DNA from 4 places in the Streptomyces sp. NPDC033229 genome. Region 4 is predicted to be linked to each of the others. Evidence: riboswitches for the same ligand, from Rfam matches in the RefSeq annotation. Region 4 holds a riboswitch; each other region holds the start of a gene.
What was found. A riboswitch is a leader RNA that binds a small molecule or an ion and turns the genes downstream of it on or off. The one in region 4 is predicted to bind cyclic di-AMP.
Positions count from the first base shown of each region.

Region 1: it holds a riboswitch for cyclic di-AMP, as region 4 does, so the genes downstream of both, ACZ53N_RS07815 (C40 family peptidase) here and ACZ53N_RS00420 (M23 family metallopeptidase) in region 4, are expected to answer to the same signal.
Region 2: it holds a riboswitch for cyclic di-AMP, as region 4 does, so the genes downstream of both, ACZ53N_RS30475 (M23 family metallopeptidase) here and ACZ53N_RS00420 (M23 family metallopeptidase) in region 4, are expected to answer to the same signal.
Region 3: it holds a riboswitch for cyclic di-AMP, as region 4 does, so the genes downstream of both, ACZ53N_RS32090 (C40 family peptidase) here and ACZ53N_RS00420 (M23 family metallopeptidase) in region 4, are expected to answer to the same signal.

Region 1 covers NZ_JBVIQR010000006.1:83,383-87,574, reverse strand. Annotated here, with positions in the region: gene ACZ53N_RS07825 (alkaline phosphatase PhoX) at 23-1,177, opposite strand; gene ACZ53N_RS07820 (rodlin) at 1,449-1,859, opposite strand; gene ACZ53N_RS07815 (C40 family peptidase) at 2,204-2,677, opposite strand; cyclic di-AMP (ydaO/yuaA leader) riboswitch at 2,682-2,846, opposite strand; gene ACZ53N_RS07810 (cytochrome P450 family protein) at 3,392-4,192, shown strand, end outside.
Region 2 covers NZ_JBVIQR010000047.1:31,058-35,249, reverse strand. Annotated here, with positions in the region: gene ACZ53N_RS30485 (DEAD/DEAH box helicase) at 1-379, shown strand, start outside; gene ACZ53N_RS30480 (PP2C family protein-serine/threonine phosphatase) at 703-2,046, shown strand; cyclic di-AMP (ydaO/yuaA leader) riboswitch at 2,259-2,427, shown strand; gene ACZ53N_RS30475 (M23 family metallopeptidase) at 2,438-3,727, shown strand; gene ACZ53N_RS30470 (MFS transporter) at 3,909-4,192, shown strand, end outside.
Region 3 covers NZ_JBVIQR010000058.1:9,070-13,261, reverse strand. Annotated here, with positions in the region: gene ACZ53N_RS32105 (dienelactone hydrolase family protein) at 1-12, opposite strand, end outside; gene ACZ53N_RS32100 (ATP-dependent Clp protease proteolytic subunit) at 166-801, shown strand; gene ACZ53N_RS32095 (hypothetical protein) at 808-1,116, shown strand; cyclic di-AMP (ydaO/yuaA leader) riboswitch at 1,436-1,621, shown strand; gene ACZ53N_RS32090 (C40 family peptidase) at 1,626-2,096, shown strand; gene ACZ53N_RS32085 (ATP-binding protein) at 2,450-2,878, opposite strand; gene ACZ53N_RS32080 (helix-turn-helix domain-containing protein) at 3,144-4,022, shown strand; gene ACZ53N_RS32075 (DUF397 domain-containing protein) at 4,032-4,192, shown strand, end outside.
Region 4 covers NZ_JBVIQR010000001.1:104,171-108,362, reverse strand. Annotated here, with positions in the region: gene ACZ53N_RS00430 (HPr family phosphocarrier protein) at 208-489, shown strand; gene ACZ53N_RS00425 (GntR family transcriptional regulator) at 683-1,390, opposite strand; gene ACZ53N_RS00420 (M23 family metallopeptidase) at 1,656-2,459, opposite strand; cyclic di-AMP (ydaO/yuaA leader) riboswitch at 2,475-2,628, opposite strand; gene ACZ53N_RS00415 (M16 family metallopeptidase) at 2,928-4,192, opposite strand, start outside.

The sequences.
Region 1 (4,192 bases), on a different contig from region 4:
CTTGTCCGTTCTGCACCAGCCTTTAGGCGCGGAAGGGGCCCGTCACCTCGTAGGTGATGCCGCCCGAGGAGCTTCCCGTGGTTCCGCGCTGGCTGGAGAAGTACAGCCGCCTGCCGTCCGGCGAGAAGGCCGGCCCGGTGATCTCGGAGCCGGGCTGGCCGTCGATCCGCAGGAAGGGGGTGACGACGTCGTCCGGGGTGATGAGGCAGATGTCCATGGTGCCGCCGTCCTCGGCGACGAAGAGGTCGCCGGAGGGCGTGCCGGTGACGTTGTCCACGCCGGTGAGCGGTGCGCTGCCGCTCACCAGCGAGTCGTCGTAGGCGAGTTCGATGGTTCCGGCCGCCGCGTTGTACTGCCAGACGCGGTTGTCGCCCTTGGTGGTGAACCAGCAGGTGTCGTCGGCGTAGTAGCAGCCTTCGCCGCCGTTGAAGCGCTTGGCCCCGGAGACCTGATCGCGGGTGGCCGTGCGGGCGCCCGACGGGTCGGGGACGGCCCCCCAGGTGACGGGTCCCGAGGTCCCCGAGCCCATTCTGAGCACCTCGAGCTTCCCGGCCGAGAGGTCTCCCCAGGTGGTGGGCGTGAAACGGTAGAAGCAACCGTCGGGGACGTCCTCGGTCAGGTAGACCGCCTTGCGGACGGGGTCGGCGGCGGCCGCTTCGTGCTTGAAGCGGCCCATCGCGTCCCGTCGCACCGCCGCCTTCTTGCCCCACGGGTCGGTCTCGTAGACGTAACCGCGGTCGACCTCCTCGCAGGACAGCCAGGTGTTCCACGGTATCCTGCCGCCCGCGCAGTTCTGGCGGGTGCCGGAGAGCACGCGGTACGCCGCGACGACGGTCCCGGCGGCATCGAAGCGCAGCGCGCTCGCTCCTCCGGAGGGGTTGATCTCCGAGTTGGAGACGTAGATCCAGCCGGCGCCGTCGGCGTAACAGGCGCCGCCGTCCGGGGCGTTGTGCCAGGTGTAGGAGGTGCCGGAGACCTGTCGTCCGGACCGGGCGACGACCCGGGCCGTGAAGCCCTTCGGCAGCCGGAGTCCGTTGCCGTCGGCGGCGCCGAGCGGTCCGTAGGGGCCGGCGCCCGGCTGGGCCGGGCTCGCGTAGGCGGCGCTCCACAGTGAGCCGCCGAGCGCGGCGGCCGAGGTGCCGACGACGGCCGCACGCAGGAAGGTGCGACGTTCCACGGTCACTCCAGGGGAGTTGGGGGGTGCCTCATCACCGACCGGCGGCGAGGCCTGGTCTCCCGGACCATAAAAGCGCAGAGTTGACAGTACATCAACAAGAGGTGAATCCGGGGTGATCCTCTTCCGGGCCCATTCCTCGCTGCGGACCCCGAGCCCCCGTGATAATCCGCCCGTTGGACAAGGTGATCAATTGCGTCGGCATACGAGAATCCCCCTGCTCCGGATCCCGCGTACCCGGAGCAGGGGGATGAACACCAAAGGCTCCTGGCCGTCAGTGCCCGTCGTGCACGCTGTTCCCGGAACCGTTGCCCGACAGGATCGGAATCTCGTCCAGGATGTGCGACAGCTGGTCGTCCCCGTCGCTGATCGTGGAGTTGTCGGTGCACTGCTGCTGCTGCTGCGACGTGAGGATCGGGATGTCCTGGACACCGATGTTGATCAGCGCGATGAGGGACTGGAGGCCGATCTTGCCGATGCCGAGGCACGGCTTGTTGAGCGTGCCCTGGATCAGGCTCATCTGCGGGCTTTGCTCGCCGCCGGTCTTGGTGTTGCCGTAACCGGTCTTCGCAGCGTTGCCATTGGCGACGTCGTTGTTGTCGTTGCCGATCGCCATCGCGGGAGCGGTGATGGCGCCGACCGCGGAAACCGTCATCGCGGTCGTGGCGAGTACCTTCTTGAGCACGTCCATGCCTTTCGATCGATTAGCGCCCCTCACAAGGAAGCGACCTGAGTAACTCCGGTCGATTTAAGAAGTTCCGGACATTCACTCATTTGAGCCAGCCGGATCATGGGCGGCGACATCGAAAGGCAACCGTCAAACGACCCCGGCCCACCGGGAGACAGGGCGGGCAATTACGCGCGCACGCGGGGCGCGCCTTCGGGAGCGGCCAATGGGGTGACGGGCGCCCGGGCGTTTCGGATTCGGGCTGGTAGCGTGCTGCGCGCAGCGGTGCCTCCGCGGCCGTCAGCCCGCCCGGACATGCCCCCACAAGAGCGTCCGGGCGGGCTTTTGCACAGCCTCAAGGGCTACTTGACGCGGCCGTACCAGACACTGTTCGTCCAGATCTTCTCCAGCCGCACGGACTTGCCCGGCTTCGGAGAGTGCCAGATCTGATTCTTCCCGGCGTAGATCCCCACGTGGTAGACGTTGCTGCCCGAGTGGAAGAACACCAGGTCGCCCGGCTGACGTGAGCCGGACGAAAGATGCCTGGTCTTGTTGTACTGCGAAGCCGCGGTGCGCGGCAGTGCCTTACCCGCCTTCTTGAAGGCGTACAGCGTCAGGCCCGAGCAGTCGAAACGGTTCGGACCGGTGGCGCCGTACTGATACGGCGACCCCTTCTTGGAGGCCGCGATCTGCAGCGCCTTCGTTCCCGGAGTCGCCGCCTGTGCGTCGGTTGCCAGTGACGGGATCAGCATCGACGCGGTGACGGTGGCTGCGGTCAGAACCGATGCGGTTCCGGCCCGGGAAAGGAGTGCGGGTATGCCAGGGAACGCAGACATGCCAAAGCCCTTCGTCATCCGCCTACGAAAGGTGACCTGTCGGGTTCGGGCTGACAAAGTTGCCCGGCCACATACGTGGCTTCACCCCAAGAACCACTGCCATCGTGGTTCGTCGTGCTTGGGTCTCCCGCTCCTGCCGATCCTTGATCTGAATCTGCACCCGGACGGCGGCAGGACTCGGCGTCCGCCCGGGTCGCCCGCCTCTGTGACGGGTTCTTGTGTTCGAGCAAAGATCCTGCATCATCAACCACTCAAAACCAGAGCCCAAACAGCCTTCTGTGAACTTGTTCACTTCGCGTCGACTCAAGGAACCGGAGGCCGATTTCACCCCGCCCGAACCCCTGTCAACAGCCCTCATGCAGCGGAAATCAGCGTCGGGCCGAGCGTGAAATCGACTGGATATCAAGGGAGTTACCGGCGGTCGCGGCCGACCCCCGCAGGGCGTCGACAGAGCGGCCCGGCGCGCGTCCGCCGGTTCCGTGGGCCATGCCGCCCGGTGACTGAATAACAGCCTCCGCATTGCGTGCGAACCCGTCGGATCGACGAGTGATGAGCGATCAGGGCCCCGCGCGTTCGCGCGCGATGACGACGACTCCTCCCCGCACCCCTCGAAGTGTGGACAACCCCCCATTTGATGCTAGGGTCGGCCCATCAAGTGGGGGGTAATCCCCATTTGAGCTCCGGTCATGCTCCCGGACGACGAAGGGAACGCTTGTGTCCACGCCAACTCTCGAGGACCTCACGCCCGTCGGCACGGACTTCGCCAAGGACCCGTATCCGCTCTACGCGAGCCTGCGGGAGCGGGGCCCCGTCCATCGGGTGCGCACCCCCGACGGGCGCGAGTCATGGCTGATCGTCGGCAACGACGAGGCCCGGGCCGCCCTGACGGACCCCCGGCTGCGCAACGACATCCGCTACTCGCCGGACTGGGAGGACGACGGCGGCTACGCGATCGGCCTGAACATGCTCCAGGTCGACCCGCCGCACCACACGCGCCTGCGCAAGTTCGTCGCCAAGGAGTTCACCCCGCGCCGCATCGAGGCGCTGCGCCCCCGCATCGCGCGGTGGACCGACGAGCTCCTGGACGCGATGCTGCCGCTCGGCCGCGCCGACCTCGTGGAATCCTTCGCGCTGCCGCTGCCCCTGACGGTCATCTGCGAACTGCTCGGCGTGCCCGTCGGTGACCGCCCCGCCTTCCGCGAGTGGTCCAACGAGGTCGTGCTGCCCAGCAGCCCGGAAGCCGCCGGCGCCGCCGCCCAGGCGATGACCGCCTACTTCGTCTCGCTCATCGAGGCCAAGCGGCATGCGCCCGGCGACGATCTCCTCAGCGCCCTGACCACCGCCACGGACGACGACGGCGACCGGCTCTCACCCGACGAACTGCTGGGCATGGCCTTCGTCCTGCTCGTCGCCGGCCACGAGACCACCGTCAACCTCATCTCCAGCGGCGTCCACGAGCTGCTGCGCCACCCCGACCAGCTGGCGGCGCTGCGCGCCGACTGGTCCCTGCTCGAC
Region 2 (4,192 bases), on a different contig from region 4:
GATGACCACGGCCCAGATCACGCCGAACGTCATCAAGACGTACCCGACCGACCCGGAGCTCGCCCGCATCACCGGCGCCCGCGAGCCCAGCGGCGTCCCGGTCGTCATCACGCCCCCGGCCCCGGCCCAGCCGCAGGGCACCGGCAAGTCGTCCAGCTCGCGCGGCAGCCGCGGTGGCCGCGGCCGTACCCGCACGGACGCCTCCGGCTCCGCCACGGGCGGCTCGGGCAACAGCGGCAGCCGTCCGTTCCGTGGCTTCGGCAACGGCACGGAGGGCTCCCGCCGCTCCGGCACCCGCCCGGGCAACGCGGTCGGCCGCGGCCGTCGCAGCGGTGGCGGCGGCACGGGCGGCGGTGGCCGTCGCCCGTCCGCGGCGTGACGCGTACGGAGTGACCTGACGGTCGTCAACACGGTCTTCAACGCCGGACGGGCTGGTTTTGGCTGAGCTCAGCCAAAACCAGCCCGTCCGGCCGTTTGAGGACGCGCCCGCAGGGTGCTCGCCGCCGCAGGCGGCCAGGACGGCCCGCGGCCGAAGATCCGCCGGACAGGCGAGCGGCGCTCGCCGCCGCAGGCGGGGGCCCGCAGCCCCCAGGCGTATCCGGGCCCCGCCCCGCCCACCAACGGCGCAGCCCCACTCGCCCGCGCGAGCGTCGCACGCGAGGCTGAGGGGATACGCGCGGGACGGCCGGTCAGGAGAGCACGGTGGGGAAGCGAGGCGAGCCCGGGTCGGCTTCGACACGCGACCCGGCACGTGAACCGGCCTGCGGCCCGGCCCGAGGCCCGGCTTCGAACCCCCCGTGGAACCCGCCGCCGCGGAACAGCGGGGAGTCCCACTGGACCACGGCCCGCCGCGCAGCGAGATGGTTCCCGGCCCTCCTGATCGTCGGCGGCGCCGCCTTCGACTACTTCACCCCGCCCCGCTTCACCTACGCCCCCTTCTTCTGCTCCGCCCCCCTCATCGCGGCGGCCCTGCTGTCCCTGCGCGCCACCGCGGCGACCGCCCTGGCGGCCGTGGGAGCGGCCATCACCCTCGCGGTCTACCACCGGGTACACGACACGGCCGAGTCCGCGACCGAGGTCACCACGGTCATGGCCGTCTCGCTCCTCGCCCTCGGCCTCAACCGCATCGTGCGCCACGGTGACCAGCAGCTTGCCTCCGTGCGCGGCATCGCCGAGGCCGCCCAGCGCGCGGTCCTGCCGACGCCGCCGGCCCGCATCGCCGGGCTGCGTGTCGCCGCGCGCTACGTGGCGGCCCAGGCCGACGCCCGGATCGGCGGCGACCTCTACGCCGTCCAGGACACCCCGCACGGCGTGCGCGTCATCGTCGGCGACGTACGCGGCAAGGGCCTGGGCGCGGTGGAGGCCGTCGCGGTGGTGATCGGCGCCTTCCGGGAGGCCGCCGAGCAGGAGCGCACGCTGGAGGCGCTCGCCGCACGGCTGGAGCACGCGTTGCGGCGGGAGGGCAGACGGCGCGCCAACCTGGATCAGGCCGAGGGCTTCACCACCGCCGTGCTGGCGGAAGTGCCGCCCGGGGCGAACACGCTGCGCCTGGTGAACCGCGGCCACCCGCCCCCGCTGCTGCTGCACGCCGACGGGCGGGTGGCCGAGATGTATCCGGAGGTGCCCGCGCTGCCGCTCGGCATGGGGGACCTGGGCGGGTGGCCGGACCGGGCGGAGGAGCGGGAGTTCCCGGCGGGTTCGACGTTGCTGCTGTTCACCGACGGGGTGACGGAGGCCCGGGACGCGGACGGCGTCTTCTACGTCCCGCAGGAGCGGCTGCGCGGCAGGCAGTTCCGGAGCCCGGACGCGCTTGTTGACCTACTCGCCGCGGACGTGGCGCAGCACTCGGGCGGGCACACGGCCGATGACATGGCCCTGCTGGCGATCCGGCGCGGTGACGGCCTCCACCACCCCGTGGCCGCCGCGCGGGGCACCCTCACCGCGACCGTGACGTCCACGCGGACACACGTTTCCTCGCACGCGTCTCCTGCCGTTCCTCCCACCACTTCTCCCGTCGCTTCTCCTGGCGACCGTAATCGATCTTGAATCGGTGCGCGCCGCGGATATCGACTGACGGTCGATCAACTCCGTGGTGTTCCGGTAGCGCGCAGTAACTCGCCTCCTGTGAAGCCCGCGTGTCCTGTGAAGTAGGCCCCGAAAGCCGGTGGGTTCGGGCGTTCAGCTTGGAATCCGCCAGCCATGTCTATTAACGTTCGATAACGCAGCGCGGTCGTCACAGCCGCCGCAAGAGGCGGCACCGTGCGCCTTCGCCGAATCCCGCGGGCACAGCACCACCTGCACCACCAGCGACAACCGGGAACCGGGGAACCACCAAACTTGGGGTGAATCGGGCCGTACTCCGGCCCGTAGGAGACCTTCCTGTTCCGAACCCGTCAGCTAACCCGGTAGGCGAGAAGGAAGGAAAGGAGTCGCCCTCGTGGCGTCCAACAAGCCTGCCCTCGGCGATGGTCCGTACGAGTCGTACGGCCCGTACGGGTCCTACGAGCAGCCGGAGCCGTCCGAGCTGTACGGGACCTACGCGCCGGAGCCTTCGATCGTGCCCGCGTACATGACTCCCCTGACACCCGCGGCCGAGCCCGCCGTTGCCGTGGAACCCACCGTGACCCCCATGGCCGCCGCCGAGCCGGCCGGGGAGCCCGGGGACGTGTGGAACCCCACCGCGGAGTCCGTCGCCCCCATCCGTGGCAGACACCGCGTCGTCAAGCAGCGCGGCGGCACGATGGCCCGCAGCGGTGCGGTCCTCGGCGTCGGCGTGATCGCGGCGGTCGGCGCGGGCGGCATGGCGACCGCCCAGGACCGCCCGGCGGCGCCGATATCCGTGCCCGACGTGGCCCAGAACATCCCCGGCTTCGGTGCGCTGCTGGCGGATGACGACCACAAGAAGACGGACTCCGCTTCCGGCTCCGCCGCGGCGCAGGCACCCGGCGCCGATCAGCCGCTGACCCAGGCGGGACTGTCCGCCGAGGAGGCGGCCCGGGGCACGTCCGACGCCGGCGAGGCGCTGCGCGCCCGCATCCTCCAGCAGGCCGAGCACCAGCAGAACCTCGGTGACGAGGAAGCCCGCGAGGCCGAGGCGAAGAAGGCCGCCGAGGCCCACCGGAAGGCGGCGGCCGAGAAGGCGGAGCAGGCCGCGGCCGAGAAGGAGAAGGCGGAAGCCGAGGCGGCGGCCGAGGCGAAGAAGGCGGAAGCGGAAAAGGCGGCCGAGAAGGCCGCCGAGAAGTCTTCGAACGAATCTTCTGACGAATCTTCGAGCGAATCCGGCAGTGACGGCGGGTCGGAGTCCTCGGACGGTGGCAGCGGCCACAGCTCGGGCTCGTACTCCCTCCCCGTCGGCTCGTACACGCTGACCGCGGGCTTCGGCCAGGCCGGCGACATGTGGTCCGCGAACCACACCGGCGCGGACTTCGCCGCCCCGACCGGTACCCCGGTCAAGGCGGTCGGCGGCGGAACGATCACCAGTGCGGGATGGGCGGGCGCGTACGGCTACCGCGTCGTGCTGACGCTGAACGACGGCACCCAGATCTGGTACTGCCACCTGTCCTCGATGGTGGTCACCTCGGGCCAGGTCTCGGCGGGCGACGTGATCGGCCGCGTCGGCGCGACCGGCAACGTCACGGGCCCCCACCTGCACCTGGAGACCCGGCCCGGCGGCGGTTCGCCGGTCGACCCGCTGTCGTGGCTGCGCGGCCGAGGCCTGCAGCCTTAAGGGGCCGAGGCCCGCATCCGTAAGGGCTGGATGCGGTTCGTAAGGGGCGAAGGCGGGAAAGAGCTCGTACGAACGTAGAAGCCCTACGCCTGCTGCCCAGTCCCGTACGACGTCGATAATCGGTCCCGATAACCACACCTTTGCCGCGAATGCTTCAGGTTCGAGTGGGAACTCGGGGTGTGTGACGAATGCGACGATCACCACCTCCGTGCCTGCCCGCCTCGACCGGCTGCCCTGGTCCCGGTGGCACTGGACGGTGGTGATCGGCCTCGGCACCGTCTGGATCCTGGACGGTCTGGAGGTGACGGTCGTCGGCAATATCGCCGGCCGTCTCTCCGAGAAGGGCAGCGGCCTGTCCATCACCTCCGGGCAGGTCACGGGCCTGGCGGCGGCGCTGTACGTCGCGGGTGCCTGCGTCGGTGCGCTCTTCTTCGGCCGGCTCACCGACCTCTTCGGCCGCAAGAA
Region 3 (4,192 bases), on a different contig from region 4:
CTTGGTGGGCATGGCGGATCATCCTTCCTTGGACCGAGGCCCGCGCACAAGGCACGCCCAGAGCGAAACCGCGTCCGATCCATTGCCGCACCGAGCCCCGCTGGGCCATGCTCACTCCAACGATCTGTACGTCCTGTACATTTTTTACGGATGGGGAGTGCCGCCATGCACCGACTCACGGCCCGCTATGTCCTGCCCGAGTTCACCGAGCGCACGAGCACCGGCGCCCGCACCATGGACCCGTACTCCAAGCTGCTGTCCGAGCGCATCGTCTTCCTGGGCACACCGATCGACGACACCTGCGCCGGCGATGTGATCGCGCAGTTCATGTACCTCGAACACGCGGCCCCCGAGCAGGACATCTCGCTCTACATCAACTCCCCCGGCGGCTCCTTCTCCGCCATGTGCGCCATCTACGACACGATGCGCTACATCGGCTGCGACGTGGAGACGATCTGCCTGGGCCAGGCCGCCTCGTCCGCCGCCGTACTGCTCACCGCCGGCACCCCGGGCAAACGACTGGCGCTGCCGAACGCGCGGATCCTCATCCAGCAGCCGTCCCTCAGCGAACCGGTCCAGGGCCAACCCTCCGATCTGGAGATCCAGGCGGGGGAGATGTCGCGCAGGCGCGACACGCTGGCGGCGATGCTGGTGCGGCACACGGGACAGAGCGTGGAGCGGGTCGACCGGGACATCGAGCGGGACACGGTCTTCGACGCCGAGGCCGCGGTGGCGTACGGGCTGGTCGACCGGCTCACCTCGAGCCGCAAGGGCCCGGGCGTCTCGCTCGGCGCGAGGTGAGCCGCGATGTGGCCACCCCAACTGCCACCCCTGCCCGCCCTGACCCGCGCCGAGGGCGAGTTGGTGGACCGGTATCTGGAAGTACTGGATCTGCTGGGCCGGATCAACCCGGCCCGCGCGCATGACACGTACGCCGGACTACGGGCGGCGCAGGCTCTCGTGGTCGCGGCGGCGGGACTGCGCGACGCGTTGACGCTCATGCACGAGCGAGGCGAACGCGAGGTGCACACCGGAACACTCGCGCGGGCGATGCTGGTCCTGGACGGGGAGCGGCGGGCCGCACGGGTCACCATGCCGCCGAACACGCCGGGCTGATGAGCCCGGACGCGCGCCGGAACGACCGGCTGGGCGACACGTCAACGCGATCTCCCGCAGACAGCGGACCCTGCGTAGACATCGCGCAGTGATCGATCCGAGCCGTGCGCGCACGATGCGATCGCGGAGATCAACTCGCCGCAGGTGAACGGCTCAACAGGGTTGAGCAGTGGGCGTCAAACCGTCCGGTGTCCACCCGAACACGCCAGAGGTGACCAGGCTCACATATCACCGGATCCTCTCAGAATCCGTGCCGCGGCTGCGCCAAGATCCAGGCGACGACAAGACCCCGCCACCGCGGCGGGGCGGTCCGGGCGGACGCCGAATCCTGCCGCCGCCCGGATGACTGGTCGACACGAGTGCATCGGCAGGAGTGGAGGACCCGATTACGGCGGGACGACCGGCACCACTGGTCGCCCCTTGGGGTGAAGCCGCCTCGGCGGCCGGGCATCTTCGCCTGCCCGAACCCGACAGGTCATCCTTCATAGGCGGCAGACGAAGGGTTGCGTATGGCCGCGCACAAACGACCAACGAAGTTCTCCAGGGCCAAGGCCGCCTCGGCCCTCACCCTCGCAGCCGTCGGCGCCTCGGTGCTGGTGCCCGGCGGTTCGCCCGACGCCGAGGCCGCGAACGTCTCCACCCTCGCCCTGCGGATAGCGGAATCGAAGCAGGGCGCTCCCTATCAGTGGGGCGCGACAGGACCGTACAGCTTCGACTGCTCGGGGCTGACGCAGTACTCGTACAAGCGGGTCGGCAAGCAGCTGCCCCGCACCGCCGCCGCCCAGTACAACCGCGTCCGCCATGTGCCCGGCTCCGCCCGCCAACGCGGGGACCTGGTGTTCTTCCACTCCGCCGGCGGCGTCTATCACGTGGGCATCTACGTCGGGAGCGGCAAGATCCTGCACGCTCCCAAGACCGGCGCGGTCGTCCGCCACGAGCGGATCTGGACCAGAAGCGTCAGTTACGGCCGCGTGAACTAGAGCGTGCGGCGGTGGCGTGCCACGGCCGCCCCCGCCACCTTCCTCGCCTCCCTGTGCGCCGACGCGGCAACGGGTGTGTTCCCACCCGCCGACGGCGGACACGACTGTGGTGCCGCGGCCCCTCGTTCGCGACGCGGGGCCGCCGGCGCCGACCGGGCACACGGTCGCCTTCACCGGCAGCGATCCGGAACGGGTAAGGGCGCGCCTGCCCGCCGGTGACCTGCCCGAGCCGCTCGACCCGCCTTGTCCGCGAGCACTGTGCGATCACGGTGCGAGCCCCCGGGCCGGGTGGTGGACCCCTCGGCCTCCTCGCGGACGGGGTCCACCGCCCGGCCCACAGCCGCGCGGGGCGGTCAGGGCACGGGCACGGTCCAGGGCAGACAGATCCAGACCGTCTTGCCGCCGTCGGCCGTCGGGGTGACCGACAGTCTGCCGCCGCGCTCGGCGGTCAGACAGCGGATGATGACCATGCCGCGGCCGTTGTCCTGCTGGACGGCGGCGGGGAGCCTTCTCGGATAGCGGGGGTGACTGTCCGTGACGCCGATGCGCAGCTGCTCCTCCCGGTCGAGCCGGACGTCCACGGTGAAGGTGGGCGACTGGCCGCGGGTGTGCTGCACGGCGTTGGTGGCGAGTTCGGAGACGATCAGCCGCACCGTGTCGGCGTCCTCGGTGCCGTCCGCCAGCCCCCATTCCGCCAGTACACGCGCGACATAGCGGCGCGCGTCGGACACCGAGGCGGGGGCGCTCGGCAGGGTTACGGTTGCTTCCTGGTGATCCGCCATGGCGCTGCCCCTTTCCTACCGAGGCCGGACTCCGACGCGTGACGCGGGGAACTGACGCGGTGACGTCGGGAGCGGTCTCGGACGGCTCTTCGTCACAGAGTGCCACCGTCGGCGTCCGAGAGTGAGCGATCCACCGGAAAATGCATATATCTGTCGCTCGAAGCGGTGAACTCTGCCGGGAGCGACCGCATTTGGGGGGCGCGCTGGTCTATTGACACTGACGTATGGATGTGGACGTGTTCACCTTGGCCGAAAGGGAATACCCATGCGCTACGGACCCGCGGTGCGTCGACGCAAGCTCGGCGCGGAGCTGCGCCGCCAGCGTGAACTGGCCGAGCTGACCAGCCGGGAGGCGGCCTGCGCGGTGGGCTGGCACCAGTCGAAGGTGAGCCGGATCGAGACGGGCTGCAGTGGCGTGAAGCCTTCGGACGTCGCCCTGTTGCTGGATGCCTACAAGGTGACCGACCCGGAACTGCGCGCACTGCTGGGGGCACTGTGCGGCGCGGGATCGGCGGATCCGGGTGAGGGCGCGGGGGCGCGGCGGGGCTGGTGGTACGCCTACCGCGACCGGCTGCCGGCCGCCTATCTCGACTTCATCAGCCTGGAGTCCGAGGCCTCCCATCTGCGCACCCTGGAGACCACGGTGGTGCCGGGGCTGCTGCAGACGCCGGAGTACGCGCGCGCGGTGACCCGCGCGGCGCTGAACGACCCGCCTCCGGAGCAGGTCGAGGAGTTGGTGCGGGTGCGGATGGCCCGCCAGACGGTGCTGCGGGGCGAGCGTCCGCTGGAATTGTGCGCGGTGCTGGACGAGGCGGTGCTGCGCCATGAAGTCGGCGGCCGGGAGGTGATGGCGGGGCAGCTACGGCACCTGGTGACCACGGGGCACATGCGGCATGTGCGACTGCATGTGCTCCCGTTCTCCGCCGGCAGCCATATCGGCATCACCGGCCCTTTCGTTATTTTCTCATTTCCGCGCATCGCAGATCTGGATGTGGTGGTTCTCGACCACTTGACGAGTAGCCTCTACCTGGAGCGGAAAGAAGACCTCCGGGCGTACGGTTCCGCTTTCGCCACCCTGCGGACCCGCGCCCTCTCGCACGAGAACTCGTTGGATTACATCGCCGGGCTCCATGACGGCGTGTGAGGAGGCACCATGCCCGCAATGCCTCGCTATGTCCCTTCCCTCTCAGCTCTGCGTGCCGCGACATGGCGGCGCAGCAGCTACAGCACCGGAATGAACAACTGCGTCGAGATGTCCCCGCTCGGTCCGGACCTGCTGGCCGTACGGGATTCCAAGCGCGCGGCCGGCCCCGT
Region 4 (4,192 bases):
GTCCCGGCTCACCCCCGGTGGCGCGGGCAGGGTGGGGCCGTTGTCGCCCGGGAGGCGTCGGGGCGTCGTGCGGGAGGCGTCCGGGCGATGTCGGGGGTGTCGTGCGAGGTGTCGGTGCGAGGTGTCGTGGGGAGCACCACACCGGAGCACCGCCGCCCCCGTGAGACACTGGTCTAGACAACCAATAGCGACTTGAAGGGCAACACCATGGTTGAGCGCCGCGTCAACGTCGGCTGGGCCGAGGGCCTGCACGCCCGCCCCGCGTCGATCTTCGTCCGTGCGGCGACGGCCGCCGGCGTCCCCGTGACGATCGCCAAGGCCGACGGCAGCCCCGTCAACGCCGCGTCGATGCTGGCCGTGCTGGGCCTGGGCGCCCAGGGCGGCGAGGAGATCGTCCTCGCCACCGAGGCGGAAGGTGCCGAGGCCGCGCTCGACCGTCTGGCCAAGCTGGTCGCCGAGGGGCTCGAGGAGCTTCCGGAGACCGTCTGATGCACCGCGCTTCGCGCGCGGCGGGGCCGCGGCGGCCGATCGGGGTCGTCGCGGCCCCGCTCTTTTGTTGTGCGGCCCCGTTTGTTCTGCGCGGGCACATGAGGCCGTTTCGCGCGGGCACATGAGGCCTGAATTCGCACCGGGAATACCGGCCCCTCACCCCTCGACGGCGCGTTGAAATAGCGCATCCTTGTTAAGAGCGAGCGCTCACCGTGTTTACGGATTGTTTCGGATTTCGCATTCGCCCGGCCCGACCCACGTGCACCGCACGCCGCAGCCGGTATTCACCCGGCGGCCGGCCGGCCCGCGCCTCGGCCAGCGCCCGGGCCCGCTCGGCGTCGCCCCGGGCGACGGCGTCGACGAGAGCCCCGTGGGCGTCCCAGATCTCGACGGGCCGCAGCGGGGTCTCCGGTGCGTAGACCCAGGCGATCTTGAGTCGTAGCTGGGTGAGCAGGGCGGCGAGGCTGGGGCTGCCGGAGGCCTGGGCGAGCGTCTCGTCGAACCAGTCGCCGAGGGGGCACAGTTCCGCCGTACGACCGCCCCGGGCGCGCTCCCGCCCCAGCCTGACCAGCCCGCGCAGCACCTTCAGATGGGCCTCCGTGCGGCGCTGCGCGGCACGTGCGGCGCCGAGCGGCTCCAGCAGGGCGCGGACGTCGAGCAGATCGGCGGCCTCCCGCTCGGTGGGTTCGGCGACACAGGCCCCGGCGTGCCGACGGGTGGTCACGAACCCCTCGGAGGCGAGGGTGCGCAGGGCCTCGCGCACCGGCACCCGGGAGACGCCGTAACGGCGGGCCAGTAACTCCTCGATGAGCCGACTGCCGGGCGGGTGGGCCCCGGAGACGATGTCGTCGCGGATCGCCGCGCAGACGGCGTGCGCGGAAATGCGGCTGCCTTCTCGCACTGCGTCGCCATTGCCGGTCACGTGGGGCCCCGCATCAGTGAACCTCCGCCTTAATCCCCGCGAAACGCGGCTGATTGACGTCTGTTCGGCGACTCTATTGCAATGCCGTGCGATTTCCGATGGGAGCCGGGAATCCATGGCTATTTTTTGGCCAACGCGCCGGTGGATACTCCCGGTCGACGCGCCCGGCCAACACGAAGGCCCCGGCGGGAGCCGGGGCCTTCGTCAAGCGATGTGCGCGGGACTTCCGTCCCGGACGCGTCGATCAGACGCTGACGCCGTGCGCGCGCAGGTAGGCGACGGGGTCGATGTCGGAGCCGTAGTCGGCACCCGTACGGGCCTCGAAGTGCAGGTGCGGGCCGGTGACGTTGCCCGTGGAGCCGGAGATGCCGATCTGCTGCCCCGCGGTGACCGTCTGACCGGCGCTGACGCTGATCGAGGAGAGGTGGCCGTACTGCGTGTAGGTGCCGTCGTTGTGCTTGATGACGACGTTGTTGCCGTACGCGCCGCCCCAGCCGGCCTCGACGACGGTGCCGGCGCCCACGGACTGCACCGTGGTGCCCTCGGCGGCGTGGAAGTCGACGCCGGTGTGGCTGCCGGAGGACCACAGGCCGCTGGAGGCCTTGTACGAGGTGGAGACGTAACTGCCGTCGATCGGGGAGACGTAGGCGTTGAGGCGCTTGCGCTCCTCGTCGCGGGCGACGCGCTCCTTCTCGGCACGCTCGGCCTCGGCCTTGCGCTTGGCCTCGTCCGCACGCTGCTTGGCGTCCGCGGCCTTCTGCTTCGCGTCGGCCTCCGCCTTCAGCCGCGCCTCGGCCTCGTAGGCGGCACTCTGCTGGGTGTCGGCCTGGGCGTCGATCCGGTCGGCGGTCTCGTCACCCATGACGACGGCCTGGGTGAGGCCCGTGTCCTGGACGCGCGGGGCGTCGTCGGTGGCGGCGAGCGCGGGAGCGGCGAAGCCCGCGACCACACCGGTGGCGGTGAGCGTGGCGATGCCCGCCACGTTCGCGCTGACGCGGACGGCGCGGCTCGGACGACGATGCTTGCCGGTGGCACCTATGAACGCCATGGGTGTGTGGCCATTCCTTTCCTTCCTTCTCGCCTACCGGGTTAGCTGACGGGTTCGGAGCAGGAAGGTCTCCTACGGTTCCCTCCGGAAAGGGACCCGATTCACCCCAGGGACTGTGGGTCCCCGGCTCCCCTGGCTCGCGCCATTGGGGACTCGGCGATGACTGACCGGTGCCGCGGATGCGACTCACATCTGACGGTCAGCCGGACTGACGCTAATCGGGGTGCGTTTCGATCGACAAACAGAACTGAGGTTTTGTGGCGTACACCACACGCCAGACATGCAACCTCTCCTTCAAAACGGACATAAGGGAGGCACGCGAGTCCCGTTGACCTCGCGTGCCTCCCTTATGCGCTTATCTACGGACCAGTTGGCCGCACCACGCGGACGCCGCCGGGTGCCGTCGACCGCGAACCGGCCACGAACCGGCCACGACTGTCCGCGACCGGTCGCTGCTCCGACGTGCCGTCAGCCCTGGACGACCGTCACCGCTCCGATGCCCAGCGCCTTGACCGGCTCCAGGATCTCCGCGGCGTCACCGACGAGGACCGTCACGAGGCGGTCGGCCGGGAACGCGCTCACGACGGCCGCGGTGGCCTCCACGGTCCCCGTCTCCGCGAGGCGCTCGTACAGCCGCGCCTGGAAGTCATCCGGGAGGTACTGCTCGACCTGGTCGGCGAGCGTGCCCGCGACGGCGGCGGCCGTCTCGTACTTGAGCGGGGCGACGCCCACGAGGTTCTGCACGGCGACGTCGCGCTCGGCGTCGGTCAGCCCCTCGGCGGCCAGGGTGCGCAGCACGGTCCACAGGTCGGCCAGCGCCGGGCCGGTGGACGCGGTGTCCACGGAGCCGCTGATGGCGAGCATCGCGGCGCCGGTGCCGTCGGGCGCCGAGCGGAGCACCTGGCCGAAGGAGCGCACGCCGTAGGTGTAGCCCTTCTCCTCGCGCAGGACGCGGTCCAGGCGGGAGGTGAGGGTGCCACCGAGGCAGTACGTGCCGAGCACCTGGGCGGGCCAGACGCGGTCGTGCCGGTCGCCGCCGATCCGGCCGATGAGGAGCTGGGTCTGCACCGCGCCGGGGCGGTCGACGATCACGACGCGGCCGGAGTCGTCCGCGGTGATCGGCGGTACGGGCCGAGGTTCGGCGGCGGAGCCGGTCCACGCGCCGAGGGACTCGGCCAGCGCCTTGTCGAGGTCGACGTCGGTGAAGTCGCCGACGACCACGGCGGTCGCCGTGGCGGGGCGGACGTGCGCCTCGTAGAAGGCGCGGACGGCGGCGGCGTCGATGCGCTCGACGGTCTCCTCGGTGCCCTGGCGGGGGCGGGACATCCGGGACTCCACGGGGAAGAGCTCCTTGGAGAGCGCCACGGCGGCCCGGCGGGCCGGGTTGGCCAGCTCGTGCGGGATCTCGTCCAGCCGGTTGCGGACGAGGCGCTCGACCTCGCCGTCGGGGAACGCGGGGGCGCGCAGGGCGTCGGCGAGCAGGCCGAGCGCCTTGTGCAGCCGGGAGGCCGGGACCTCCAGGGAGACCCGGACGCCGGGGTGGTCGGCGTGCGCGTCGAGGGTGGCCCCGCAGCGCTCCAGCTCGGCCGTGAACTCCTCGGCGGTGTGCTTGTCGGTGCCCTCGGTCAGGGCGCGCGCCATGATCGTGGCGACACCGTCGAGCCCCTGCGGCTCGGCGTCCAGGGGGGCCGCGAGGTTGATCTCGACGGCGACGACCTGCTGGCCGGGGCGGT